DNA from 3 places in the Paenibacillus sp. Y916 genome. Region 3 is predicted to be linked to each of the others. Evidence: a T-box and tRNA genes for the amino acid it is inferred to sense, from the RefSeq annotation. Region 3 holds a T-box; the other regions hold tRNA genes.
What was found. The T-box of region 3 lies ahead of leuS (leucine--tRNA ligase). A T-box ahead of a tRNA ligase gene usually reads a tRNA of that ligase, here a tRNA-Leu.

Region 1 (10,083 bases), on a different contig from region 3:
TAGGTTGAAGTCATAGATCTCACCCGCTGCTTGGATATTAGCGTGGTTGCTATTTATTGATTTATCAAGCATTGCTTGCTTCGATGAATCTGTAACGGCATCGAAGGATAATTTAATCTGTGCATCCTGTAGTTTCTCTGAAGATGCTAGCTTTTGTAATTGATTTAACACTTCCGGAGCAAGCTCAACCGTGATCTCATCACTCGTCAAGACGATGGATTGATCTTTGATGATATCCCCCGCATTCACTGGAAGTAGCACCGCTGTCTTACCTTTCTCAATTTCAACAGATACGACACCTTGCTTATTCACTTTCAAACTACTCCCACTTACAGTTTGTGTGTTCGGATCCGTCTTACCCGTTGTTGTTGGTGGATTGACTGGACCCGACGGACTACCTGGTCCCGGGGTTTCTGGCGTTTCAGGTTTTTCTGGATCAATCGTACCTACTTCATTCCAATGAATTGTGTACACTAATGTTGATTTACCGTCTGTTCCTATTACAGTAATCACTGTTTTCTCTTCTTTTGCCTGAACTTCTGTTGTCACTGTCGCTCCCGCTTGAGTTGCAGTAGCTTGCACAACCGTTTCAGGACTAAGTTTGGACTTGTATTTCAATACTCCTGGCGAGAATCCTTCAAGGGGCACACCATTTACTGTTATCGCAGATAGGGTTGCATCTGTCTCTGGTACTGCAATACGAGACATGGTTGTTCCGGCATCAAGAGCATAATAGATACTACCGTCGATACCAATGGACATATCATTCATGAATGTATCCACAATTATTTTGTAAGACAATGTCTCTGGATCGATAGCGATCAATTTGCGAGATAATGTCGTGTACAGCATACCATCAGGGGCCCATTGCAGGTCAAATGGTTTCCACTTACTAGTATTGTATACACTTGGTTGAATGACTTTACTTTTAACTATCTTTTTGGTTGTGACGTCCATGGCGAAGATCGTGCCATCTACTACACCCCACAATAGACCATCTGGTCCGAATGAAAGCTCACCGATCATCTTCGGTGTCTCATCAATACCAGGAATATCAAGTGCTATTTCGTCTATCTTCTTACCATTTTCTACGTCCCAAATAAAGAGTTTCGCTTCCGATTTGGTTGGAACAGAACCTAAACCACCCCATACCGTCGTACCTCCGTAGAGTAGCCCATCCTTATAAGCTAGACCAATAATAGCTTGATCTTCAACAACATCGTTGAACTGTGTCCATTTATCCTTCACTTCATCATAGATCGCTAATACCCCACCTAGAATACCATAGTCAGCAACAGTGCCGACGAACAGTTTATTATCCCCAGAAGTAAGGGCGAACGGTCTATCTTGATGGTGTTGAATACTATAAACCAATTCAGGATTAGCATTCAGTGATACAGGCTTCGTTGGATCAAAGCGATACATGATGGCAGCAACGTAAGTCCCGTAGTACACATAATCATTCAAAAATCCAATGCCTTCTGGTTGTGCGAATGAAGATATATTCGTATCGATTGTGTTAGTAAAGGGATTGTAAATACTCATTCCCCGTTGATAACCACCGAGATAAATTCTTCCATCCATTGGGCCTCTTTCAATAGCTTGAATTCTAACAGGCTGTGCTGATACTTCAAGTTCAATAAACGAAAGCCAGTTATCAGAAGGATCATATAAAATATACTCCCCAATTTGAGTTATCATAGCCAACACTGTTTTCCCTATCTTTTCTCCACTTTTCATCTTTATCCACTGCATATCTTTTACACGTGTTGTATCAGGAAGTGGCACGGGAAGGATGATCTCAGAAGATTTATTTGTACTGAAATCATATTTATAAAACTTTGTCCCATCCTTATAGTAGATCAGATTAGGATCTGCAGGGTCCGGCTCTGAGATCATATTACTATACTGGAATGTATGCTCAATCTCATAGGTATCCATGTTCATAACTACCATATTAATAGTACTAACTGAAACAAGCAGCTTGTTATTGACTACGAATACATCTGCAATAATTCCGCCTTTCGTGCCTGTATAGCCTGGGATGTTAATTTCTGTTTTCTCCCCAGTCACACGATCAACTTTAAACAAGTGTAGATTCGATCCTAAACCAGCGTAGATATACTTATCGTCTACTGCTATACCTCTAACATAATCTTCACCTTTCATAACGCTACCATAATCTCGGAATTGTTTGGTTGCAATATCATATTCGAATAATTTACCTTCTTTTTTATCAGCATACGTACCACCATATATTTTACCATCTGCAGTTGCTTCAAGATCCCATACCCATGAATCAGATGGGTTGGCTCCTAGCGATTCTATTTTCTTATCTACAGGTAAGTAGCGATACAATCTTGCATCTCCAGTCCCTGCAAAATAAACATTTTTGTCTGGTCCGATTGTCATGGCCCACAATGCTTCTGTATTTGGAATTTCCTCTGTAAACTTCATCTTACCTGTTTCTGCATCTAACACTGTGAATGTACCAGGCAACCCATTCGAATGGAAATATACCTCGTTCTCACCTAAAGCATTTTCTTGAATAGCTCCTGCTTGACCTAGGCTCACGCTAACCATTGGACCAAGATTAAATGGCGCATGATAGTTACGATCTAATGGTACTTCAGATGGCACTATATCGAATGAAACATCATCGAAATAGGCTTCAGTTATACTAATTCCTCCTGAATAAAAAGCAACTCTAGCGTAGGCTGTTCCTGCTGGGACTTTATTAGTAGATACCCGCATCTCGGTCCATTGATTGTTACCTAATGCTAATGCTCCAAACAATTCCTGCTTGAATCCAATCTGAGTATCTTTATCATTATAAAAGTAAATTTCGTAAACGATATTATGTGATTGCTTGACTACGTTTGCAAAAGCTTTAGCAATGTATGCCTCGCCTGGTATAACTGCGAACTTGTCGCTTAACACTCGTGAACCTGTCGCATCACTCTTATCTTGAAAATATAAGCTATTCTTTCCACTCTTAACTACTGAAGTACTTAATTCAATTGATCCCACAGGACCATCTTTAAGGCTCCAGCCTGGAATCGCACCAGCTATCAATGCCTCTTCAAATCCAGCATTCGGGATTTCGGCTGCAACATCTTCTGCAGGTGGAGTTACCACAGGTGATTTAGGTTCAATAATTATACTCGCATCATCCACATATAACTTTGTAAGGCTTGGAAAACCAGAATACAATCCTACTTTAATATAAGCTGTATTAGCCGGGATTTCACGAGTGATTTTTATGTCCTTCCATTGTCCCACAGGGATAGTATTGGCACCATATCCCTCAAAATCATTTATTTTTGCACTATTTCCTCCCGCATCGTAGTAATGAATGACAGGTTGGATTTGCGCAGTTTGATCTCCTGCAGCAACTTTATAAACATAAGTCTCGAATGTAACCATATCTCCTACTGACACTGAGATCGGATCACTTAGCATTCTAAAGTGACCATTAGGAGCTGTACCGTTTACTTTATCTTCGAAAAGTAAACTGTTATTCCCAGTTCTTGAGTACGCACTACTAAGTCCAATACTTCCGAATGCTTCAGTACTAGGATCTACAGCCCAACCTGGGATTTCCATACCAACCAAGTCCATCTCGAACCCTGGATTAACAAGTCCCGATGCCGGTTGTCCTGGATTTGGTTCTGGGTCTGGTATTACTGGCGTCGCTGGTCCAATCATCGATACATCATCGAAATAAGCATCCGTCAAACTTGGCTTACCTGAATAGAAACCGATTCTTGCATAAGATGCATTCACTGGAGCAGTAGAGACATTCACCATCTCATTCCAAGCATTCAGCTTCAGGATTTTATTAGAATTAAGTATCTGCTGCCGTGGTGTGATTTCTTTATCATTTGTATCGAAATATTGAACCTCATGAACAATACTTGCTGTTTGCTGTACGACATATACAGACGCTTGAACTGTATATTCACTTCCCGGTGTGACTGCTATATTATCACTTAACACGCGCAATCCCGGAGACAGAGGATCGCTGTCAGTATCGTGTAGATGTAGGCTATTGGAACCACCTTTTGCTTGTATAGAACTAAGTTCTATCAGTCCTACCGTTGCTGGGTCCTTACTCCAACCTGGAATTTCACCATTCACCGGACCCTCTTCAAACCCCGCATTCACAATCCCAACATTCACATCACCCGCCGCTGAAACCGCATACAAAGGAACCATACCAAATGCCATCGCGAGACTTATTGTGATGGATAGCAAACGTTTAGACAATTTCTTCTTCATTGGGTCACCTCTACTTTAAGTATTATTATTGATAGTACGGAGTAAACATCTTTTAGATAGCGCTTACAAAATAGATTTTATAAGTATTTGATATTATGAAAAGAGCGAAGAGCGGATGAGTCTCTCTCACCTCCTTGATGTGATTACATCCGCTTCCATTCACTTTAATCTAATCCCAACTCGGCTTTTCCTTCGATCAAACGCGCCTGTAACTCAGGAATAGGAACATCTGCTGTAGTACAATTATGCAATACTGCCAGTGCTGCTGCGGCACCTGCCGCTTGACCTATCGCCATACAGCTTGGCGTCAGACGTGTCGTTGCTTGAGCTTCATGCGTCGTTGAAATACATCTTCCAGCCAATAATAAATTCGTCGTATTCATTGGAACGATACTGCGATAAGGGATATCATATGCACCGCCTTCTCGAATGAAATTAGCGGTGACACCCTTACCTTCTGGATTATGAATATCAATCGGATAACCACTTCTAGCAATAACGTCATCGAATCTTTTGCCATCCAATACATCCGTGCCATTCAACACATATTTCCCAATAATCCGTCTTGCTTCCCTGATTCCAATCTGGGCACCTACAGCTGATACGCTAGCTTTCTCAAATCCCGGAATAGACTTCTGGAAAAATGCTTCTAGAAGGAGAACTTGCTTACGCCCTTCAATCTCTGCCTTCGTCAGGTCCTCAATCTTCGTTGGATCTAGACCTGACACTCGGGATACGTTCACAAGAACCTCATCCTCATTTGGTCCGCTAAAAAACAGAAGACCATCGCGTTGAATAGGGAGATCAGCTTCTTTCCATTGACTATAAAAGCCCATAACCCCTGTAAGAGGGATAATATCAAGATCTGAAATCAACGATTTCTCATAAAATTCTGAAGGGTTATTCTGCATGTAGTCCTTGACCTTGTTCAGATCGACGCCCCTCATGCGAAATTTCATCGTCATCGGTTGTACTTTTCCGTCGATATTACCCTTCTCCCAAGGATCCCCAGCCATATAAGCGATATCTCCATCCCCGGTTGCATCGATATACACCTTTGCTTTGAGCTCCGAAACACCACCTTTATTGTACAAAGTTACGCCACTTATACGCTCATCCTTCGTTTGGACATCTATAGCTGCTGTATGAAGTAGAATCTCAACCCCCGCTTCCTCGAGCATGTCACAAGCCAATACTTTATACACCTCGGGATGATAAGGCGTCAGAGTATGAGTGAATCCGACGGTATCTCTTAAGTGACCTGGCGATGCGTCAAGAGCCATTAAACGATCTATAATTTCCTGGGCAATGCCTTTGATAACTTGCTCACCCACTGCCGAATGAAAGGTCATCCATGGATATACCATCGCTGTAGTTGACATGCCGCCAAGAAATCCGTATCGCTCCACAATGATCGTCTCGGCTCCGTTTCTCGCCGCACTAATGGCAGCCGTAATGCCCGCTGGACCACCACCGAGAACTGCTACATCATATTCCTTCTGTAAATTAGACATCTGTTCGTTTCATTCCTCTCAATATGGGAGCGCTCCCACTATAGTCCAAAAAGCGGACAATTTCATCTTCTTGTCCGTACTTTTTAGCTTTCCTGCTGTGAAGTCGTTCCGCGAATGATCAACTCATTATCAATGATCATATCCTTGGATTCATTCTCATCAAGATCGCCGCGAAAAATGTCCAGCAATAATCCCACCGCTTCTTTTCCAAGCCTGATCTTATCTTGTCGTACGGTTGTTAACGGCGGAGATGAGTACGCTGCCGCTTGAATGTCATCATAACCTATGACCGAAATATCCTGAGGAACTCGATAACCCTGTTCGAAGAGCGATTCCAACGCACCAAATGCCATCAGATCATTGGCTGCAAACACAGCATCGAATGATACATTCCTCTCTAACAGAAGCTTCGTCTGTTGGCGTGCTTCTTCCTGATCCGCGCTACCATGGATAACTAGAGTTGGGTCATGCTCTATTCCCGCTTCTAGCAATGCTTGAGTATACCCAGCAAATCGCTCATTCTCATGATAAGTACCTATAAGACCTTGGATGTATACGATTCGGCGTCTGCCACATTGTAGCAAATGACTTGTTGCCTTGTACGCCCCTTGACGATAATTCGAGGTCACACACGCAATCGGTAATGAATCATAGTTCCTTTTCCCAATTAGAACAAAGGGTATCTGCTGTTCTCGGTAATACATCAAATACTCCTGCTGGATATGCTCACCCATAATGATGAGTCCATCCACTTTCCGCATCGTAGCGACCTTCTTCCAATAATCCTGGTCCGATTCACTACGGTTAGCCAATAAGAGCAGATCATAGGCATTGGCAATGGTGTCTGCTTGAATACCTTGAAGTGCCTCATAGAAAATATGATGGCTCAAGAAATCCGGTTTCGGTCCAAACACCATAACCCCGATATTCCCTGTCTTACCACCGGCCAGACTTCTTGCTTGCGAATGTGGAACATAGCCGGTCTGTTCAATAATCTCCAAAACTCTCTCGCGCACTTTCGGTTTAACTCCCGGTAAGCTATTAATTACACGAGATACAGTCCCTCTTGATACTCCTGCTAAACCTGCAATCGATTCTAATGTATGCTTCATTTTCATCACCTATTGTGGGAGCGCTCCCATATATGTTATATTTTTATTATCATGCATCAGTGCTTTTATGTCAATAGAAAACAAGAAAACGCTCTCATTATAGGAGGTCTGTATATTTAATGACAATCCAACAAACAGTAGTACGTAATATTGTAAATCGAACAGAATTAGAAGCCGTCTATGATATTCTGGGAAATGCGTTCGATGTTGGAAGAGACTTTTTTCAAATCCGGTTAGACCAAGATTCAGCCTATGACATGGCTACTACCTGGATTGCTACGCAACAAAATACGATCACTTCTACCGTCCAATTGTTCCCAGTTATTAGTCGAGTTGATCATGCAGCCGTAAAAATTGGAGGATTAGGTAGCGTAGCGACTGTTCCCGAGTACCAAGGACAGGGACAATGTCGACAAATTCTGCACAATCTTACACAATGGATGGAACAGGAAGAGTACGATCTTTCCTTACTATACGCTGTCATTACCCCATTTTATGAAAAACATGGTTGGAATGTTGTTCCCGAACCTTTGTACAAATTAAATACCACATCCGTCACGGCTAGTAACGATACACATATCGAGATCGTTCCATTCGATTCGTCTTATTGCGATGCTATATCCGATATTTATGAACAGTTTAATGCTTCTAGAACGTATACAGCGATTAGATCTGAGGCTGTTTGGAAGGATCAACTTCATTGGCCTAGATGGAAAGCTGCTGCAAGCTTATTGGCTATACGAGATGGAGTCGTTGTTGCCTACGGACTTATATCCGAGACAAAGGCTGACGGAATTGCTCATCTGGAGGAGTTATGCTATCTCGAAGGTGAGGAAAGTTCAGTCATCCCTTTATTTCACGCTTTGGTCCAACAACGTCCGGATGCAATCTCCGTTCAGGCAAACCTTCCAGACGATCACGCTCTGGTCGAAGCATTCACCAATTGGAGTGCCGAGAAGGATACGATGAATTACGCGATGTGGAAAGTGATCCGATTTCAGCCCTTACTTGCTAAACTGACCTCTACTTTTCAAAAAAGGCTGAATATTAGTCCAAAGTATGCTCAGGAAAGTCTACATTTATATTTAGAGTGTGCAGGACAAAAGGCATATTTTCATTACTTAAGTGAAGATGTCTCTATCGAGTCTGATGCACGAACGGGGCTTGAGTATACTGCCATCAAGTTAAGCCAAGAGGAGTTTATAACTTTGCTATTCCAAGGATATAGTGACGCTTCCAAGGAAGCATCACTATATCATGTGCTCGAGGTTCTATTTCCGAAACAAAACTCCGTCTTCTATAATACAGATAAGTTTTAGATGCCTATATTTAGGCTCATATTTAAAAGCCTACTCTAATGAGCAGGCTTGTTCTATTCCGTCATTCTTATTTTCATTTCGCTGTTATTGCTACTGCCGCTTTAACCTTATCTGGGTTAATGGGACTTGAACCCTCTCACTTTAACAAGTAAAAACCCTTACAGTGTAAGGGTTACGAAAAATTCTAATCATAATGCGGTCGAAGGGATTTGAACCCTCACACCCAATGGGCACTACCACCTCAAGGTAGCGTGTCTGCCGTTCCACCACGACCGCGCATAATATTTTTGCAACACATTATGTATATTACATGGATAACACTTAAAAGTAAAGAGCATATTATTAGCTTACAGTAATATCCACACACACTCCAATAGCATTGACAACAATAGTTGTTAGGAATATAGTTGTTATAACAACTATATTAAAAGGAAGTGTTTACCCTGTTTAGATTCCCCTCCCCCGAACAGTCCATCGGATTCAAATACGCACATATTTTTCGTAAGATTAGCACTTTATTCGCTAATAAGCTTAGAGCCTATGACATCACCCCTGAACAGTGGGCCGTCCTATATCAAGTATGCCTTGAGGAAGGAACTAACCAAAAGGAAATTGCACTCCGTACGGATAAAGATCAGCCTACGGTGACGCGTATCTTAGATGTTCTAGATAAAAAGAAGCTCATAATACGACAAATAAACCCTACTGATCGCAGGGCATTCTTGATCTGTTCAACTGATTCAGCTAAGACACTCATCTTAGATACACTTCCTCTAGAGTTAGGGCTGAATGACAAATTGATATCTGGAATCACAGATGAACAGCTACTATCTTTACAACAGATCATGGAACAAATCCAACATAATATCGATCAATTACATCAAGGTTAGGAGTCTTCAAAAAAAATGAAAACCAAACAAGTCAAACTCTGGACAAGAGAATTCATCATGCTTACTGTATGTAACTTATTACTATTTCTGAATTTACAGATGATCTTATCACCGCTACCTTCTTATGTTAAAGATCATTTCCATGCGAGTGATCTAACCGTTAGTCTGTTCACGACTCTCTTTGCTCTAGCTGCTATCGCTTCGCGACTATTCTCCGCCAAGGCATTAGAAAAAGGAAAAAGAAACACCATCCTTTTCACAGGACTTATTCTCATAACATTGGCTACTTTCGGATATTTATGGAGTGGAACGGTAGCCATGCTACTACTTATGCGTATTCTATTTGGAATTGGCTTCGGAATGGGAAGTACGACCCTTCCGACGATGGCCACCGGGGTCATTCCAAACAGACGATTAGGAGAAGGTTTGGGTTATTTCGGGTTATCCACTAGTATTGCGCTATCTCTGGGACCCGTAATCGGAAGCACCATATTAGGGCAAAGTGGATTTCCTACGTTAGTATATGTCACTTTGGCAACAGCACTATTGATTTTCCCATTGATCTATCCCATCACCAAAAAAGTGAAACCTCCTGTTGTAGCCCCTAAGGAACTTTCATCAACACCCAACAAGACGGGCTTCAATAGAAAACTGATCCTCCCGAGTATTCTTAATATGCTCATGTCGATCACCTATGGCGGTTTATTGAGCTTTTTAATTTTATTTGGAAAAGAAGTTCATCTTGCAAATGCATCATTATTTTTCTTATTTAATGTTATTTCAGTTATTATCGTCCGTCCGATATCAGGTAAACTCTATGACCGCAAAGGTCATATTGTACTGCTCATTCCAGCGGCGTTGTTTCTAATTATCGGGCTCATCCTACTTTCTTACTCAACCTCTACCGTTTCTCTTGCAGTAGCAGCATTATTCTATGGCGTTGGTTTCGGTACAGCACAACCTACAA
Region 2 (10,083 bases), 150 kb from region 3:
TTCGTAGAGTTATTCTGATCCCCACTCGTAACAAACGATCCCTGCTCACTAACGTTCGTCTTCCCATCACCTACACGGTATACATATTCAGTTCCAGGAGTGAGACCGACTGCTTCCACTTTATGGACTCGCATCGTTCCATCATTGTTCGTGTTGTAGATCGAACTTCCTCCGGAAATTCTCAGCACATTCGTGTCTTGAAAACTAGTGAATTCTGATTTATTAACGAGTTCAACCATTGTATCTGTCGTTAATGGCTCTGTTTGCCATGTGAACTGACGAGATGTTGCTGCGTCCAATCCCATCGTAACGTTAGTATTACGAGGTTCGGCAGTACCGTCATAAGGAGCAACCTTGAACGTCATGACAGGACTATAGCTATTGCCCTTCACCGCTTGGATCTTGAATGTTCCTTCTGACGAAGTCGCAGCTCCAGTTGTTAACATTCCGTTCGAACTGGAAGTAGCCCCTGCCTCAATTCCATCAATCAACAACTTCGCATTTTCTATAGCACCCCCACCAAGACTCTCCTTTACAGTAAAGGAAGCTTCTAAGCCCTTGGCTATATCATAATGATTCCAGGAGAGTGCTAACTGTGTTTGTACAATAGATTCCGCAGGAGCCCCTATGAAGCTAATCGGCACTCCAGTCCCTTCTGTTGAAGTTACAGAACCAGATGAGTTCTCAATCACGAACGTCTTAGTTATGTCTCCTGCCGCCTGTTCCAACGTATAAGGACCAACATAATCATTACGGACCGTATATTGAATTTGACCGATCATATCCACGTCATCTAAGTTAGATTTATTGATATCACTCAGGTTCAGGCGAACCGTTCCCACAGCAGAATTAATGACCGATTTCAATTGCTGTTCCGCTATCTTACTGCCACGAGTCACTTTCAGGTCTACCACTGCATCTGGATTAAACGCAAAGGTGATATGTCCTTCCTTCAGCTTGCTTGCCTTCTCCGCAGTAATATCTAATGTATACGTATTACCGACATACAGTACTTCTGGTGTTGTATATACATAGAAAGGTGATCCTAAATTCACTACAAAATACGATTCTTTTATAGTCTGATTACCACTCATGTCCCTAATCGCAACTTTCATCTTATGGCGCCCTTCTGCTAGGGGAACCTTAGGTATATAAGTAATCTGTCCCTTTGGAGGATAAAATCCATGCTCTACTAATTGATCGTCTACATACACGCGTGTTTTCGCCGGATCAATTAGAGTGGTACCTGGGTGAACAACCGGATCGTATCCAGCATCTTCTCCGTTAACCGAAAGTGTCGGTGTTGCCGTTTTGATAATCTCGTTCGCCGCAGGATAAGCATTCTTCATGACTGGAGGTGTTATATCCTCATCTAATGGACCATATACGGCACGAATATCATCGACATAGATCGCACCTGCACTTTTATTGAGATTACTCGTCTCCATATACCGAACGGGCATATCCATCGTCAGAGGTGTTGCTTTTCCCTTTGGAACGGATACTTCGACATATTTCCACCCCGTCCAGTCCACACCATCAATGGCATTTGTAAAATCTACAGCCACTGCCGCATTAGTACCATCACGAATCTGTCCACGTAGCCAGTGCTTTTTGCCATCCCCATAAATCCACATACTTATCTTTTCAGGATATCCAGGTATCTGGATACGATTATTTATCGAGCTAGCGGATACATATGCTCCAGATGTACCGGTTTTATTAGTGAAGTCATATTCCAACTTCAAGGATTTATCCCCACTACGAACAAAGTCCTGATCCGTCACTTCCGTAAGCGAGACACTATTAGCAGCTGCGTTTGTCGCTGTATATTTACCAATTCCATTTTCAAAATCCTCCAGAATTACTGGAAGTAAGCCCACATTCACCTCAAAAGAGGTTTCCACATTGCCGTACTTAGCAAAAATCTTGCCCATTTCCCCATTTTCGCTTGTCGCCTGAAAAAAGCCATTATTGTCCACAGTTCCAATCTCACCTTCGACTCGCCACTCAAAACTATCGTTATCAGCCTGAATGACCTGTCCACTTCGAAGTGCCTTCACCGTCAGTTGTGCAGTAGCGCCTGAAGAATACGTTTTGATCTCATCAGGAAACTTAAGTTCTGTCAGTTGTTCCACTACTTCAATTGCACCGCTACCATGAACCGCACCGGCAACAACAGTAACATTTCCTGTCCCTGCAGACGTTCCTGCAGTGAAGACTCCGTTTGTATCCATGCTTCCAAGATTCGGATCCACCTGCCAATTCAATGTTCCAGGATACGAAGCTGGATGACCATTCTCATCTACCCCTGCTGCCTTGAATGTATAGTTTGATCCTTGCAAAATACGTTCCGCATTCGGCTGTACCACTAGCTTAGAAGCTACAGACTTCTCTGGCGCTGTGTTGACGAGCAGCAAGCTGTTGCCTGTTTTCCGTTCGTACCCATCCGATCCCTGATTCATCATTTTCACACCTGTTGTTCCTGGCATTTTTGCTACGAAAGTGGAAGACCCACCACCATCGAGGTTCATGGCGTTAACAATGTCCATATCCTTCAGAATATTGCCTAGCTCGTCTGTATCAACACCCTCACTGAAACCAGGTGATCTTCCATCAATTTCGATCAGAACGATGCTACCGTCCGCTTTAGTGCCAATCGCCGTGCGTGGATGTATCCCTAAAGGTCCAACGCCTTGTTGAACCACTCCATCCTTTACAAGTGGTCCCGCTCCGCCAATCGCAACCCGTACATCATTCCATTCCCCATCAAGCGTAAAGGTCGCAGTAACCGTATCCCCGACCGATACCCCCTGCAACACAGCACGTGATGCCCCATTCGCAGAGAGTACGACTTTACCCTTAACAAGCGGCGCATTCCCCTGATTGTTGCGAATCTCGGACACTTTCATTTTGACAGTCTGCCCACTCTTCACTTCACCTTCGAGGATATCCAGTACAACCTCATCGCCCTTATCGGTCGAATTAGTAGACGTACTATAATCTGCCGTGTACAGAACGAGCTCATCCGTATTCCGATAACGGTTGATGCTAGTTAAATTGGTAGTCTTTCCGTTAATAGTCACCGTTTTGCTCAGCTTCGGCACACCATAAATCGAACTACCATCGGCTTTTAATCCGAAAGTAAAAGCTGAAATAGAACTGTTCAATATCACTCCATCATCCACAAACAGACCGTTAGGAACCCCCGTAGCAAAGCCCGAGATCTCATAGAAATCACCGTTAATCCCGGCGATAACACGACTTCCAGGCGAGTCTGTATAAGCTGCCATATCCGTTACACTTTTCATACCGTAAACTTTGCCATCCTTCGTACCGGCCCGCAACTCTAGATTTGAATTGTGCGGATCGAACTCAACTGTATGTATTTTCTGTAAACCACGATCATTCTGAAAATCCATCCACGTATACATCGCTCCAGGTGCAAGCTCTGTCTTACGAACATCAATAACGGAACCATAGTCCGTTAAAGGCAGATCAGATATGGATGCATGAACAAATGCTCCAGGTTGGAATAACGAAATAAGAAGAACTACAATAATGGCTACATTCATTTGACGTAAATACTTTTTCACTTTGCTGATATCCCCCTCGTGGCTGTCTCTTAATTATCTGAAATTGGACAACATCATAAGGTTCATTCTAACTATGAAATGTGATGGTAGGATTAAATCTAGCACAGCATATTGTTAATTTTGAGATAATGCTATTTTCATCCACTTTAAGTAAAACACTTGAATAAATAGAACTCATGTTCTATACTCTTATTATAAATAGAGTTGATTACATTATTCTTGTAATCATCCTGGAGGAATTCTAACTGGCAAAAACACTTCATATTCTCGGACTAATTTCAATCGTTGGAGGTATCATACTTGGGTTCATTTTCGGGATAGATAACGGATTCCGATTTGTAGTAGCTTTATCGTGGTGGATTAGTGGCATTGTCTCGGGTATATTATTTTTAGCATTCGCAATGATGATTGAATTACTAGAAGCTAACAATGCCATGCTCGGAGAACTTATACGCAGAACGCGCACAGATACGCCACCATCCCCACAGAAATCATTAGGTAATAGTAAAGCATCATTAGATTCACTCACAGGATACAAAATGAAATCTTCAGATTAATTTAAAGGAGTGACTAAACGATGTCAATTGAGATGAAAGATTTAATCAAATCATTCGAAGAATGGATTGTATTCACCAGTAATTTGAAGGAATTAAATGAAGAGGTTTGGGATTCAAGTATTGAACAAGGAAAGTGGACTATTCGATCCATTATCAGTCATATCATGTTATGGGATGAGTACTTTTACGAAGAGGCCATTGACAAGATTGCATCTGGTAAACAAGTAACTCTTAAACACTTGAATTATGATGATTTTAACAACAGGGCAATTACATACGGGAGTACGATAACAACATATGAATTAATTGAACAAGCCATATCTTTTCGCAAGAAGATTATCGGGAAGATTGAATCATTGTCAAAAGAGGAGATCGAACAGGATTATATAGATGGAGATGGCAATATCTTTAACATTCTGCAATATCTTAAAGATTTCATATGGCATGATCAACACCATATGAATCCATTACAACAATATCTAGCCACAATAAAAGCAACATTTTAAAATATACATTTTGCCATTCGACACTCGGTGCCCCTAAGATAGAAGCTATCTAAGGGAACCGACGTCGTGAATACAAGACCATTTTTAACACCTAAATTTCAAAATCACTTAAGGAAATGTGAATTCCACTCGACTTCCATTCGGATAACCCTCAAGTTGGTTGCCTACCCAACTACCCGCACCTCTGTTATCACTCGGAGATATATATTCAATATCAGCACCAGCTCCACCTTCCTTACACATGGCCATAGGCCACTCGTCTCGGTCGAATCCTTTCTTTGTGGGGATTCCCCTTAATGAGTCAGCGCGATTACTCTCTGCTCCCGCTCGGTCAATGGTGCATATAGCTGGATATCCAGATTGTATAGCATCCTTGATATGGGCTCCTGTCTCTGGGTAACGATCTATTGGAAACTCCAAGTAATAGTCTGCATCTGTAGTAACTTCAACAACTATTTTCTTCTCGGATAAATCAATAATATCGAAATAATACAACCCTAACATGACTACTACTGCAAAAATAAGACGAACAATAGATTTTTTTGTTTTCTTCAAGCTATGTACTCCCCTCATGTAAAAAAGCTTCTATGTGACTTCGAAATATACCATATTATTAAAATTGTTGCTATGGGAACACAGCAATTGTCCAAAAAAACCTTCAACCCCACTCATAGAAGCGGAATTGAAGGCTCGAAACCATAACTAGTGCTTGATAAAAACTTGTGTAGGAGGCCGCTACGATGACGGATTGTCCAACCCAATAACGAATTCCAAGCTATTCTTGTCGCTTCTCATAAGCAATTAATGTAACTTCTTTACCTGTGAGATCATATAGAAGCGCTTCTGTTTGTTTAATCGCTTGTAACGTTTGATCGTTCTCATTTAATGGAGCAATGGTGTACTCATCCGTTTGAATATGCATTATTGTCTCACCTCACAATCATTTTCTCCTAAGTTCCCCCCATTTGAGTTCAACTATTCTACCTACGTGCCATGAATACAACTTAAAGATTCGGAATACTCCAGTCAATTGGCCCCGCTCCTACATATTCCAGGAAAGCATTTGTCTGAGAAAAAGGTTTACTACCGAAAAAACCACGATACGCCGCTAACGGACTTGGATGACTACTTTGAATGACCTTATGTTTACTCATATCTATTAACGATGTCTTCTTCTGTGCATGACTTCCCCAAAGAATGAATACCAAAGGATGATCTCGTTCGTTTAATTTCTGTATGATCGTATCCGTAAAATTCTCCCAGCCGATCCCTTGATGAGAAGCAGGTTGTCCCTCCTGTACGGTGAGTACGGTATTCAGCATAAGAACCCCTTCCTTCGCCCAACGTTCAAGCGATCCGTGATTTGGGGTATCCACCGATAGATCGGCTTCTAGTTCTTTGTAAATATTTCTTAGTGAAGGTGGAATTCGTACTCCAGGCATGACAGAGAAACTTAGTCCGTGAGCTTGTCCAACACCATGATAAGGGTCCTGGCCTAAAATAACCGCTTTGGTTGTAGTATATGATGTAAGCTTAAGCGCTTCATATAAATACTCCTTAGGAGGAAGTATCGTTTGATGAGCGTATTCATCCGTTATCTTTTGCTGCAACTCTATAAAATAAGGCTTAAGCATTTCAGCTTGTAATTGATCATCCCAATCATTACCGAACATCCTGATCTCCTCTTTCACTTCATAATTATTACAAAAAATAAGCCGACTCCATAAACGCGGAGCCGACTCATTTCCATCTAAATCTTCAATCATGATGCCGAGAACCGGGATCGAACCGGTACAGTAGTCACCTACCGCAGGATTTTAAGTCCTGTGCGTCTGCCAATTCCGCCACCCCGGCATAATAGGTATGAATTCGCTGATTTATATAACGGTACTGCTTAAATTCAACTTTCTTATTATATGATATATTCCAAACAATTTCAACCTATTTCACAAATAACTTTTTCACAGAGAAAATTAATCATTTGCACATCATAGATAACACATTCGTTTTGGGCAAGCCGATGCTCATCACATCTTTACCCTCCCCATCATAGATTATAGGTAATTACCTATATAGAGGAGCAAATATGATGATGCAACATATGTATGAAGTCCCCCAATATGATGTAAGACAGCCAGATCAGACTACACACAAAGAGATGGTTCTAGATCATGTCACTGTCGATGTAACCGGAGATCATGTCCCCGATCAAATATGGCTCACAGGGGTTAAGCAAGATGCTACAAGTCCATTTATAACCGACATTTCTATTATCATTCAGGATGGTGCCTCCGCAAGACGTTATCGGATCAAGCCCAATCAGAATTCAGGATATAATCCACGTCTCTTTGTGGGAGACTTCACTGGGGATGGAATTGCAGATCTATTACTAACAATCGATAGTGGCGGATCAGGGGCGATAACGTATGACTATTTGTACACCCTAACTCAGGGCAAGACACAACTTATATTCAGCTCCGAAGCGTACAACGACTATTGGAAATACAAAGTAACCTATTTAGATGGTTATCGACTGCAATTGACTAATAGCAATACAGAACTAGTATATACGATAGACATCACATCTCGAGGCAAAGCCTATTTAGATGAAATCTATCATCCGAACGGAACGTTGAAGGCCCCTATTGAGGGGTGGGTAGACCCTCTCAGCGGTTTATATCCAGTTGATTTCGATCGAGATGGGGTCTATGAGTTACTGGCTTTCCAAGGCGTAAGCGGACTGTACCATGCTGATCGATTTGGGTATGTGGAGAATAATTTGAAGTGGCAGAACAACGGGTGGATGTTACAGAATCAGTGGTTTGCGATCTATGGAGCACCTAAATGATTTGATACACAGCAAAAAGAGGGACTATATAAATAATGGCAAGTGTCAGAGCAACCAATGCATACATCACCCAGCTCTGTCCTTTGAATTGCGTCAGTTGGGTTATAAAAATAAGAATAGCTAATGCATTTACGAATCCATTTATGACCGAATGGGGTACAAAGCTGACCAAATGTCCAACTTTCAATTTTCCCATAACATATTGAATGACACCTGTAAGTATCGTTGCTGCAAATAGATACTCAAACCCGTGCTCTTTAACCAGAGTCACCATAAGTAATGCCATAGCTCCCGTAGCTGCCGAGATCATCGCAGGTCTTCCACCTACAAAGGAGATGACAATAGCCATACAGAACGAAGCATACAGACCTACCATCGGGCTCACACCTGCAATAATAGAGAATGCGATTGCTTCTTGAATCAGCGCTAAAGCAACCGTAATACCGGACAATACGTCTTTTCGAGTATTACCAAACCAAGTAGAGTTGTTCAATTGTATAGATGCCAATGTCTAGCTTCCCCTATTTCAATGTTCATTAATAGCTAAAAAGACAAACAAAAAAATCCTTACAAAGCAAGGATTTCTGATAAAATGGGCCTTGAGGGACTCGAACCCCCGACCAATCGGTTATGAGCCGACCGCTCTAACCAACTGAGCTAAAGGCCCTAAATAATATGTAATCCACTATGAATAATGGCAATTTAATTGGTTGCGGGGGCAGGATTTGAACCTGCGACCTTCGGGTTATGAGCCCGACGAGCTACCGTGCTGCTCCACCCCGCGTCATTGAATTATTCAAATAGCGACAAGAATTAATATACAACATTAACACCCTATACGTCAAGCCTTTTTTATTCAAGGAATAAATCGAACGCCAAAACGCCCTCTACGAGAACGAAATATTTCCACAGAATAAGGATCATCATACCCGTAAATCCAGCCATCCTGCTCTAATCTTTTGGCAAGACAACTCGCTTGAAATTTACTTGTATAAAGTTTACCGAAATATACCCATTGCATACCTCTTCCCTCCTTCTCATCATGAGTAAAATAAGATGTCGATGGTATTGTTACCTAGTTACTCTCTATACATACAACTCGATTCGCAATATTCAAAATAGCCTTACTGAACTGCAGAACGTACAGTTAGTTGCAAATTTGTCCTCTAAATCCACCACTTTTCCGCGATTACCCCAACTTTAACGGCCATTTAAACACTTATTTCTTGCAAGCCAGCCTATTCTGCTAATTTAGGTGTTGTTTATGCACTTACTCACCGGCAGTGGATTTCTAACGGAAGTCACAGACCTTATTCCACGAAAAAACACCACAATGAAATTTTAACGGAAATACAGGCCTCTATATGCATATTAACAGCTCAAATCCGAAGGAAAAGACCAAATAAGATCTCTCATTTCCGTTAGAATTCCAAGAGTGACGATTCAGGCAAAATAGAGTCTGTTATTTCCGTTAGAAAATGTACTTGGTTACTCTACTCTTCATGATGCCACTACATACGATGTCTCCATTGGGTTGTTAATAGGTCTACCTTCGGCTACCTGCACGCAGCCAACATCCAGCGGTAGTCATCCACGTTAGTTGCAAATTTGTTCTCTAAATCCACCACTATTCCACTTTCCCCCACTTTAGATGCCTAAAAGACATTTAATTTCTCGAAAAGCCCAATTTTCCGCAATTCTCGCAGAATACACCTAAAGATCTTCCAAAAAATTATACTTTCTATCACGTCAAAAAAACCGGCCGCACCATCCCCATTGGAGGATGGCACAGCCGGTTCCACAAAAATGATATAAATGAATATTCCTTATACTCCAAAGGATGAGGGATCTGCTCTCCAAGCCTTCAATGCCGCTACATCTCCTGCTTCTATCTTCCCTTGCTCAAGAGCGACATCCATTAATGCTCCGTAGTTAGACAAGCTCTGAAGTGGAATACCTGCCTCTGCAAATGCGTCAACAGCTTTGTCAAGCTGATAGCTGAATATTGCAAGAACTGCCAATGGCTGTGCTCCTGCTTCCTTAACAGCTAAGGCGGCCTTCAATGAACTTCCCCCAGTAGAGATCAAATCCTCGATGACAACCACTTTCTGGTTCGGCTTGATTAATCCTTCGATCTGATTCTCCTTGCCATGACCTTTAGCCTTATCTCGAATATAGGCCATCGGAAGATTTAACTTCTGTGCTACCCAAGCGGCATGTGGGATACCAGCTGTAGCTGTCCCTGCAATAACTTCCGCATCGGGGTACTGCTCACGAATGACCGCTGCGAACGATTCCGCAATATATTCACGAATCTCAGGATATGACATCGTTAAGCGATTATCACAATAGATCGGTGATTTAATGCCTGATGTCCATGTGAAAGGTTGTTTCGGGCTTAAAGCTACTGCTTCAATCTTTAGTAAATACCCTGCGATCATTCCAGGAATTTCAATCAATTTACTCACGACTTCATCATCTCCTCAATAATTAGTTCTGCTGCTACGCGGGGATTGTTAGCGGCCGTGATAGGTCGACCAACAACAATATAGTGGCTCCCCTGCCGTATCGCTTCC
Region 3 (10,083 bases):
TTGTTGACTTTCCTCAAAGAGCGCCCTGGGGGAGGAATGCCTTATTCAGATGCTACACCTCCTGATATCATTAAAGAGAGATTTGGTATTAGTAAATCAGCATTCAAACGAGCGATCGGTAAGTTGTTAAAAGAAGGTCTAATCACGCAAAAGGAAAATTGGACATATCTAGTGAATCCGGAATCGAATACGAATGAGGATGAACCGTCGTAAATTCAAGGAAAGTGTGGTGTCATTCATTATGTCATCCTACCGAAAATTTGCATATGTTTACGATGAGTTAATGGAAGACATGCCATACCCTGACTGGATTCGTTTTGCGCGGACGGCTTGGGAGAAACATGGTATGCCTCATCGTATTGCTGAATTAGGTTGTGGAACGGGCAGTATTACGATACCGTTGGTGAATTCTGGATTTGAAGTCACGGGTATCGATATCTCATCGGATATGTTGTCCGTTGCTCGTGGCAAAATGGAAGGAACTCCACGAGGGAACCGTCTCTTTCGTGAAGGCAGTATACGTTGGGTACAACAGGATATGAGAGAGTGGGAGTTACCAGAGCCAGTGGATTCCGTCATATCTTTTTGTGATTGTATTAACTATCTTGTTGAGGAATCGGATATTACTTCCTTATTCGCTCGTACTTATGAGGGATTAAAACCAGGAGGAACATTCTTATTTGATGTACATCATCCCAATACGATAAAACGTTATGATGAGGAACAGCCGTTTGTGCTTGACGAACGTACTGTTTCTTACATATGGACTTGTGATCTGGATGTGGGACGCTGTGAGATTGAGCATCATTTACGAATCTTCGTGCGTGCTGAACAAGGCGGAGATCAGTATCGTCGTTTCGAGGAAATTCATGTTCAGCGTGCATATGATCCGGAATGGATGAGAGTTGAACTCATCAAGGCAGGATTTCGAGATGTTCATATGTATGCAGACTTTGAATGGGTTGAAGCAGAAGATGATGCACAGAGACTTTTCTATGTAGCAGTTAAATAGACATATAAGGAACAGCCCGACTCTTAGGAGTGGGGCTGTTTGTTTGGTTTCATAAAAGGGCTATGTTAGACTATAGTATCGAGCTTGGCTCGAAGAAACGTTAAGGAGTGAGTGAGATGGAATTGAAGAATAGGACAGCCATTATTACTGGTGCAGGAAAAGGAATCGGTCTAGCAATAGCGACTTCGCTTGCTAAGGAAGGTGTCAATCTTGGTCTAATTGCAAGAACAAAGGCAGATTTAGAAGTACTTCGTGATTCATTAACAGAAGCTTACGGTGTGAAAGTTAGCATTGCAACGGCTGATGTTTCTATAAAGAATGAAGTGGATCAAGCCGTAGGGATATTAAAGGAACAACTTGGTTCGATTGATATATTGGTTAACAATGCAGGGATTGCTGAGTTCGGAACATTATTAGAAATGGATCCTGAAGTGTGGGAAAGAATGATTCAGGTTAACTTAATGGGGACCTATTACATGACGCGGGCTGTACTCCCGGGAATGGTAGAGCAAAACAGTGGTAACATCATTAATATTGCGTCTACTGCTGGTGAGAAGGGGTTTGCAACCGGGTCTGCTTACTGCGCTTCTAAGTTTGCGATGTTGGGGCTTACTGAATCCGTTCTGCAGGAAGTTCGTAAATTTAACATACGTGTTGTTGCTTTAACTCCGAGTACGGTGAATACAGAATTAGCTGTAAATGCCGGCTTGAAAATAAGCGATGAAGATCATATGATGCAGCCAGAAGATCTGGCTGAATTGGCTATTGCAACTTTGAAGCTTCCAGATCGTGTTTTTGTGAAAAGCGCTGGTCTATGGACAACGAACCCACAGTAGAGCATGAATAAACAAGCCTTGGATCCTTTGATCCAAGGCTTGTTCTTGCTATTCTCCATTTGAACCATAAGAGATGGTCTTATGTTTCGCTGTCTTTCCATTCCTCAACGATGTTCAACAAGGTCGATACTTCCCAGGATGATATGTGCTAGACCAAAGCCAAGTACACCATACGCAGCAAGTTTATACTTGCTTCCAAGCATTGCGGCACCTGATGCAGATACGACAGTTCCAAGAACAGCAGGAATCAATCCTTCTCGCATATGAACACTCCCTTAAGTAGTTTTGGAAAGACAATGGGTAGTATTTGTATATGTGATTGGATTTATACATTTCCTGTTCTTATAGTAACAAGAAAATTGATGATCGCTATATTGTACCAGAAAGTCTTCGGAAAAGGACTTCACTTAGGATTGGAGGTAGAAGTGCATGGGCAGTTGTAGAAGATACACTTATTTTAGAGGAAAAGGTGAGGTGGAGAGAAATAGATGCAAAGATACAGTTAAAAAAGGGAAAATAGAGAAAAGTGGGGATTTACCAGTAACTAGATGTACTCTGTGCAACTAAAATTAGCAATTAAGGATATGATGAGGATTTAAATGTACTTCGTACAACTATTGGACTAGGAGTAAGTAGAAGATACACTTGTTGACTTAATATTGTTGGTTCTGTATAATTTGATTCATCAAAATGCATATTTTAAACGTTGATGAGGAGTACTAATTTCGAAATATCATCCAGAGAGCCGGCGGTTGCTGTAAGCCGGTTGATAAATTGAAGTGAACTTGCCTCGGAGTAATGATATGAATATGGAAGGCATTGTCGATCCGGTGACTAAGATCGTCGACTTTTCTATATAGTAAGTATCATCGTCTCACCCGCGTTAAGGGTTCAAAGTGAGTGGAAGACAAAGAATGTATTCCGCTAACTAGGGTGGTACCACGGGAATCAAACCTCTCGTCCCTAGCGATCAAACGCTAAGGATGTAGAGGTTTTTTTGATGGACAAATGAGTTAGATTTAGATCATGTACGCGATTATGAAGGAGGAATAATAAGCCATGAATGAACAGCAACAACAAGGTCAAGGCTATCAACCATTAATTATTGAACCGAAATGGCAGCAATATTGGGATGAACATGAGACATTTAAAACGGGTGAAGATCCAACGAAACCGAAGTTTTACGCTTTGGATATGTTTCCCTATCCATCAGGTGCGGGGCTTCACGTAGGGCATCCTGAGGGTTATACGGCAACAGATATTGTATCACGCTATAAACGGATGAAAGGTTATAACGTTCTTCATCCTATGGGCTGGGATGCTTTCGGGCTACCTGCTGAGCAACATGCTTTAGACACAGGAGAACATCCAAAGGATATCACAGTTAAGAATATTAACAATTTCCGTCGTCAGATTAAATCTCTAGGCTTCTCATATGACTGGGATAGAGAGATTAGTACGACGGATCCGAAGTATTATAAATGGACACAATGGATATTTATCCAGTTATTTAATAAAGGGCTTGCGTATGTAGCTGAAGTGCCTGTCAATTGGTGCCCAGCACTTGGTACGGTACTAGCGAATGAAGAAGTTATTGATGGATTAAGTGAACGTGGAGGTCATCCTGTCGTTCGTAAACCGATGAGACAATGGATGCTCAAGATTACTGAGTATGCAGATCGCTTATTGGAAGATTTAGAGGAGTTAGATTGGTCCGAAAGTATTAAAGATATGCAACGTAATTGGATCGGTAAGTCTAAAGGAGCAGAAGTGAGATTTGATATTCAAGGTCACGATGCAAACTTAGCGGTATTTACAACACGACCAGATACTTTGTTCGGCGCAAGTTATTGTGTTCTAGCTCCTGAGCATGAATTGGTTACCGTTATTACAACACCAGAGCAATTGGCTGCGGTTGAGATCTATAAAACTCAGGCATCGCACAAAAGTGATCTGGAACGGACGGATTTGGCTAAAGATAAATCAGGGGTCTTTACAGGGGCATATGCAGTTAATCCGGTGAATGGTGCAACGATGCCAATCTGGATCGCAGATTATGTTCTTGCAGGATATGGAACGGGAGCTATTATGGCAGTACCAGGTCATGATACTCGTGACTGGGAATTTGCTAAACAGTTCGGATTAGAAATTATAGAAGTAGTTAAAGGCGGGAATATCGAAGAAGAGGCATATAGCGGAGATGGAGAACATGTCAACTCTGATTTGCTTAATGGCTTAAAGAATGAAGAGGCCATGGCAACAATGATTAAATGGCTAGAAGAGAACGGCAAAGGCGAAGGTAAAATCACCTATCGTCTACGTGACTGGTTGTTTAGCCGCCAAAGATATTGGGGAGAGCCTATCCCAATTCTTCATCTAGAAGACGGAACAATGAAGACCGTACCGGTCGATCAATTACCGTTAGTTCTACCAGATGTAGACCAAATCAAGCCATCAGGTACGGGAGAATCACCGCTTGCTAATGTGCTTGACTGGGTAGAGACGATTGATCCTGAGACAGGAATGAAGGCTAGACGTGAGACGAATACAATGCCTCAATGGGCAGGCAGTTGCTGGTATTATCTACGCTTCATTGATCCTCATAACGATGAGGAGCTCTGTTCTAAGGATAAGCAACAACAATGGCTTCCGGTAGACCTATATATCGGTGGAGCAGAACATGCTGTACTTCACTTGCTATACGCACGATTCTGGCATAAGGTGCTATACGATCTTGGTATAGTTGATACCAAAGAACCATTCCATAAGCTCGTAAACCAAGGAATGATTCTAGGTACCAATAATGAGAAAATGAGTAAATCACGTGGAAATGTAGTAAATCCAGATGAAATCGTTGAAAGTCATGGTGCAGATACACTTCGTATATACGAAATGTTTATGGGACCATTAGAAGCTACGAAGCCATGGAGTATGAACGGCGTAGAAGGTAGCCATCGTTTCCTTGCCCGTGTATGGCGACTAATTATTAATGAAGAAGGCAATCTTCAAAGCAAAATTGTTGACGGCGAAGGTAGCGATGAATTTAAACGTGTATGGCATAAAACGATTAAGAAGGTTAGCGAAGATTTGGATAACCTGCGCTTTAATACAGCGATCAGCCAATTGATGATCTTTGTTAATGAAGCTTACAAAACGGAACAATTGCCACGTCAAGCTGTCGAGCAGTTTGTACAGTTGTTGTCCCCAATGGCACCGCACATCTCCGAAGAATTATGGCAGCGCCTTGGGCATGTTGAGAGCATCTCTCTTGTTGAATGGCCAACATTTGACGAAGCCTGGACGGTAGATTCTGAGGTTGAGATTGTTATACAAGTGAACGGAAAAATTGTACAGCGTGCGCTGGTTGCAAAAGATATGGACCAAGAGGCATTGCAAAAGCATAGTCTGTCACTACCTAGCGTGGAGCAAGCTATAGCAGGAAAAAGCATTCGTAAAGTGATTGCTGTTCCAGGGAAATTAGTTAATATTGTGGTCAGTTAATTTCAGGTCGACCGAACAATTTATCTAACTCCTTTACATCTTCATCATATTTATGATGGGTTGTAGTAATTAGCTGGTGGAATACACCATCTAGGTTGTGATTTAATTGAAGTAAAGCTTGAGCGGTAATTCCGCCAGGGACGGCGATTAGTTCTTGTAGCTGGAGTGGCGTTAACCCACCTTGGGTTAATAGCTTACCTGTTCCTAGTATCATCTCACTGGCAAGACAGGTGACTTCTTCACGGGAACTGCCTGTCATCTCTATGGCAGCATCGATCCATTTAGATAAGAAGAAGCTCATAAAAGCAGGGCCACAACTAGAAAAATCTGAGTTAATGCGTGCCTGTGATTCTTTTATTTCCAACGGTTTGCTGAATGAAGAGAGTAGATCATGCAGAAATTGCTTATCTTTCTCTTCGATTCGGCTTCCATACATAACTAATGAAGCACCACTACCGACCTTATGAGTTACGCTTGGAATGACTTTGGCGATCTTACAACATAGACTACTCTCCAAATGTGCCAGTTGCACAGGGCTAGTAATAGATATGACTAGTTGGTTCGGTCGAAGGTCATTTTTAATTTCTTGAATTAATGAAGGGAATTGAAGAGGTTTAACACAAATGAATAGAACATCACTACATCTTACAGTCTGAATATTATTGCGACATACATTTAGTCCTTCATGGCGCTCAGAGAGTGCAAGGGACTTCTTTATTGTACGGTTACTTATGAATAGTTGTTGAGGTTGAAGTGCTCCGAAATGAATGAAAGCATCTAATAAAGTGCTTCCCATACTGCCGGTTCCAATCAATCCTACCTTCATCAGAACATTTCCTCCTTTCAAAGTTATATTAATGACATAATCCTACTTCATAATATATGCGCTAGTACCTTTGCCTCATGACGAAATAACAGATCTGATCAAGTAATTTTATTTATCTTAAGATGATTCTGTCGAAATGTTGTGTTGTTATTCAAATCTAATGTGATAGAGGTGCATTGTGATGAGACGTATACATAAGGGGGTCTATGTTGTGGTTGCCCTATTAAGTAGCGGTTATATTGTATTGTCTGGTGTGGGGGGGAAAGACGGTATTGAGGATTGGGAACCGTTGAACTTGCAAATAGCGCAAGCATTGGGAGAAGATAATGAGACCGAAACTTTGAAACAAGAGCCGCAGACAGGTATGTCGAATAAAGTTTCAGCAATAAAGAATGAGGGTGTCGTTAACTCGTCATCTTCTGATCCAATAGTCGATGTGGACAAGCAGGAGGTTCTAGAAGTTGCTACTAATGAGACAAGTCTACCTACAGCGGTGTCGTCTGAAGTTTCAAATAACAATAAAATAAACGTGAATACAGCTGGGTTGTCACAATTAAAGGAACTTCCAGGTATAGGAGAAAAAAAGGCACAGGCGATATTGGATTATCGCAATGAAAAGGGTTCCTTTCGGAAAATAACTGATCTCGTTAATGTGAAAGGAATTGGAGAAAAAATGTTGGAGAAAATAACTCCATATGTAGAACTATAGGTTAATATGAAAGTATAAAATGGAGGGGAATAAGATGACAGATACACGTAAAGACTGGGATACGTATTTCATGGATATCGCTTATATGGTATCTACTCGTTCTCGTTGTGCTCGTCGACATGTAGGTGCTGTACTTGTTCAAGGGAAGAAACTACTGGGGACAGCGTATAATGGAGCACCAATGGGCATGCCGGATTGTTCTGAGGCTGGTTGTATGATAGCAGAGGATGTATCCCTGGTCTATGTGGATGGGGAAGAGAAAATGATTAGGAAACAACGTTGTATTCGAACGATTCATGCTGAACAGAACTTATTGCTTTTTACTGATCGTGTTGATCGAGAGGGTAGTACAGTTTATGTCACAGATGAACCCTGTTGGACCTGTGCAAATATGCTGGCAAATAGTGGGGTCGTTGAAATTGTATTTCATCGTTCCTATCCTAAAGATACAGATAAGGTAACATCTATGATGCATAGCAAAGGCATTATTTTTCGCCAGTTACAATCCTTTGAACCCCCTGGAGATACGATAACAATTGTAACGAACTAAATATATAAGTTCACAATATTGGAGAAAGAATCTCCTTTGCGACGATCATCGCAAAGGAGATTCTTTTTATTTTCTAAATAAGGAATGTGATATGGATGCAGGGTAGACCCTTGTTGTTATGTACTCTATGCTGGGTTGTTGGAAGCAGCGTTGCTTGCCTATATTCAGGTTATAGACTTGGTTGGTTATGGATAGGGATGACGGTATTACTACTAGCTTTTAAGATGCTTCTAAAAAAGAGGTGGGGAGTCGTTCTAATGATGTGGACGGCAATTACCCTTTCAGGTGGATACTGGGAATGGCATGATCATACTAACGTAACGTCATTGGCTTCTGCTGTGCAACAGGATATAACCGGACTTTCTGAGATGAGCGTCGACGCAGAGGGTATGATTGTAACGACGGTGATAGTAGATGGGGATCGAGCAGATATGAACGTCAATTTATCTGAAATAAACTCATCAGTCGTATCGGAGACCGTGCTAGTACAGGTGAAGCTTCTGACGAAGGAGGAGCAGCAAGAGGTCGGGAAATGGCAGCGTGGTGATACCATTAAGTTAAGTGGTTCTCTTGAAGTTCCAGCAGTTGCTCGTAATTATGATGGTTTCGACTATAGAAATTATTTACGAACGAAAGAAATACATTGGATCATGAAGGTAAAAGGAGTACAGAACACAGCAGTTGTGGCACCGACTTCTTGGAGTGTGATGTCGTTATTTCGCGTGAATGATCTGTTAAGAGAGAAGATGGCATCCAAGATCGATGAATTGTTCCACGAGCCTCACGCTGGATATATGAAAGGTCTGATCATTGGGATGCAAGATGATGTAGACCCTGCGACGTATGGTCAATTCTCTCAATTAGGATTAACACATATATTGGCTGTATCAGGTACTCATGTGGCTGTATATGTTGCGTGCTTAATGATTCTGCTATCGTTGTTCAGACTTTCCCGTGAAACAGTACTTACAATCGTTATTCTGCTAGTCCCTTGCTATGTTCTTCTAACAGGGTTCAGTCCCTCTGTTGTTCGTTCTGGTATCATGAGCATGATTACTCTTTATGCAGTAAGACAAGGGTTGTTGAAAGACGGGCTTCACATTATTAGTGCTGCGGCCCTCCTGATGTTAATATGGAATCCCTACTTATTATTAAATGTTAGTTTTCAACTTTCCTTTATCGTTACACTAGGTCTGATCATATATGTGCCACTAGTCATGTCAATGCTGACACGGTTGCCCCGTAAATTTGCAGGTGCATTAGGAGTGACTGTCATCGCTCAGCTGACGTCTTTTCCACTGACTATATATTATTTCAACCAATTCTCCTTACTATCTGTCGTGGCTAATCTACTGTTGGTTCCACTCATCTCTTTTTTAGTCATGCCACTGGGGATGGCTTCTTTAGCAATCGGTTCGATATGGGTATCCGCAGGGAGGTGTCTAGCCTGGGTTGCAGAATGGCTCGATAACATTACCTTTACGGTAGTAGAATGGATGAATATGCACCCAGTGTTCATAATGATATGGCCATCACCCTCTATATTATGGATCTGTAGTTATTATGTTTTATTGTATGTTCTACTTAGATTAACGGATTTATGGGTACAACATGCTCAATCCTCTCCAATGTCTGTTGATGATACCGTCCCACTTGAAGATGTACCTGATTGTCAGCGACGGAAACCAGAAGCACGATGTAGCAAGATTACATGGAAGCAGTTCATTGTTGCCCCACTATTGCTCATATTTATATTTTTATTATATATTGGGTACCAACCAGAGCCATTGAATGGAGCTGGACTAGTATCATTTCTGGATGTTGGTCAAGGGGATAGTATTCTTATTACAACACCTAAAGGGAAAAATATTCTTGTGGATGGTGGAGGTACCGTAAGTTTCAGGAAGCCAGAGGACTCTTGGAAGAATCGTAAAGTCCCTTTCGAAGTGGGAGAAAAAGTGGTTGTGCCATTGTTGAAAAAACGAGGTATCCATCATCTTGATGCTGTAGTGCTTAGCCATGGGGATCAGGATCATATAGGTGGTTTACAGGCTGTTTTGGAGCATATTCCAGTGAAAGCTTTAGTATTTAATGGTACACTTACAAATACGGCTACAATGGAAAAGTTACTATTAACGGCTCTAGTAAAAGAGATACCCATTTATGCTGTTCATCATACGATGGTGATGCAACCTGATGAGTACACGGAGATGACATTTCTATCACCTGAAATGACACAAGATGAGCAAATGGAGTTGCCTGTAGTAAAGGATCAGAATCATTCATCCCTAGTATTTATGCTCGATATGAATGGTATCCGTGTGTTATTAACTGGGGATATGGATATAGCAAGTGAGAAGAATATACTGAGGAATGAAGCCAGTGTGGCAACTGTATTAGAGGGAGCCGATATTATTAAAATTGCCCATCATGGTAGTAAAACATCAACTTCTGAAGAATGGCTAGCTCGTTGGCAGGCAACAGCTGCAGTTATTTCTGCGGGGGTCAACAATTCTTATGGTCATCCTAGACCTGAAGTGCTTGATCGGATTACTGAACATGGTATGGACATCTTTCGTACGGATCAGCAAGGAGAGATTCAAATGAAGTTCCATTTGAATCACAAAGTATGGGTCAGAAATAAATTAA

Region 1: it encodes a tRNA-Leu, which carries the amino acid that the T-box ahead of leuS (leucine--tRNA ligase) is inferred to sense. The anticodon was not compared.
Region 2: it encodes a tRNA-Leu, which carries the amino acid that the T-box ahead of leuS (leucine--tRNA ligase) is inferred to sense. The anticodon was not compared.

The regions. Positions count from the first base shown of each region.
Region 1 covers NZ_JBXCJA010000004.1:353,669-363,751, forward strand. The annotation lists gene AC1TO9_RS12390 (S-layer homology domain-containing protein) at 1-4,281, opposite strand, end outside; gene AC1TO9_RS12395 (FAD-dependent oxidoreductase) at 4,446-5,795, opposite strand; gene AC1TO9_RS12400 (LacI family DNA-binding transcriptional regulator) at 5,879-6,907, opposite strand; gene AC1TO9_RS12405 (GNAT family N-acetyltransferase) at 7,027-8,226, shown strand; tRNA gene AC1TO9_RS12410 (tRNA-Leu) at 8,421-8,502, opposite strand; gene AC1TO9_RS12415 (MarR family winged helix-turn-helix transcriptional regulator) at 8,661-9,116, shown strand; gene AC1TO9_RS12420 (MFS transporter) at 9,132-10,083, shown strand, end outside.
Region 2 covers NZ_JBXCJA010000001.1:341,604-351,686, reverse strand. The annotation lists gene AC1TO9_RS01575 (S-layer homology domain-containing protein) at 1-3,596, opposite strand, end outside; gene AC1TO9_RS01570 (hypothetical protein) at 3,856-4,125, opposite strand; gene AC1TO9_RS01565 (DinB family protein) at 4,174-4,659, shown strand; gene AC1TO9_RS01560 (NucA/NucB deoxyribonuclease domain-containing protein) at 4,768-5,163, opposite strand; gene AC1TO9_RS01555 (hypothetical protein) at 5,435-5,581, opposite strand; gene AC1TO9_RS01550 (uracil-DNA glycosylase) at 5,664-6,332, opposite strand; tRNA gene AC1TO9_RS01545 (tRNA-Leu) at 6,428-6,513, opposite strand; gene AC1TO9_RS01540 (VCBS repeat-containing protein) at 6,746-7,507, shown strand; partial or broken gene AC1TO9_RS01535 (SulP family inorganic anion transporter) at 7,524-8,015, opposite strand; tRNA gene AC1TO9_RS01530 (tRNA-Ile) at 8,101-8,174, opposite strand; tRNA gene AC1TO9_RS01525 (tRNA-Met) at 8,215-8,291, opposite strand; gene AC1TO9_RS01520 (hypothetical protein) at 8,364-8,528, opposite strand; gene pyrE (orotate phosphoribosyltransferase) at 9,334-9,948, opposite strand; gene pyrF (orotidine-5'-phosphate decarboxylase) at 9,972-10,083, opposite strand, start outside.
Region 3 covers NZ_JBXCJA010000001.1:194,707-204,789, forward strand. The annotation lists gene AC1TO9_RS00865 (CvfB family protein) at 1-213, shown strand, start outside; gene AC1TO9_RS00870 (class I SAM-dependent DNA methyltransferase) at 242-1,012, shown strand; gene AC1TO9_RS00875 (3-ketoacyl-ACP reductase) at 1,129-1,848, shown strand; gene AC1TO9_RS00880 (asparagine synthase) at 1,953-2,111, opposite strand; T-box leader at 2,546-2,816, shown strand; gene leuS (leucine--tRNA ligase) at 2,908-5,349, shown strand; gene comER (late competence protein ComER) at 5,342-6,175, opposite strand; gene AC1TO9_RS00895 (ComEA family DNA-binding protein) at 6,357-6,884, shown strand; gene AC1TO9_RS00900 (deoxycytidylate deaminase) at 6,919-7,434, shown strand; gene AC1TO9_RS00905 (DNA internalization-related competence protein ComEC/Rec2) at 7,530-10,083, shown strand, end outside.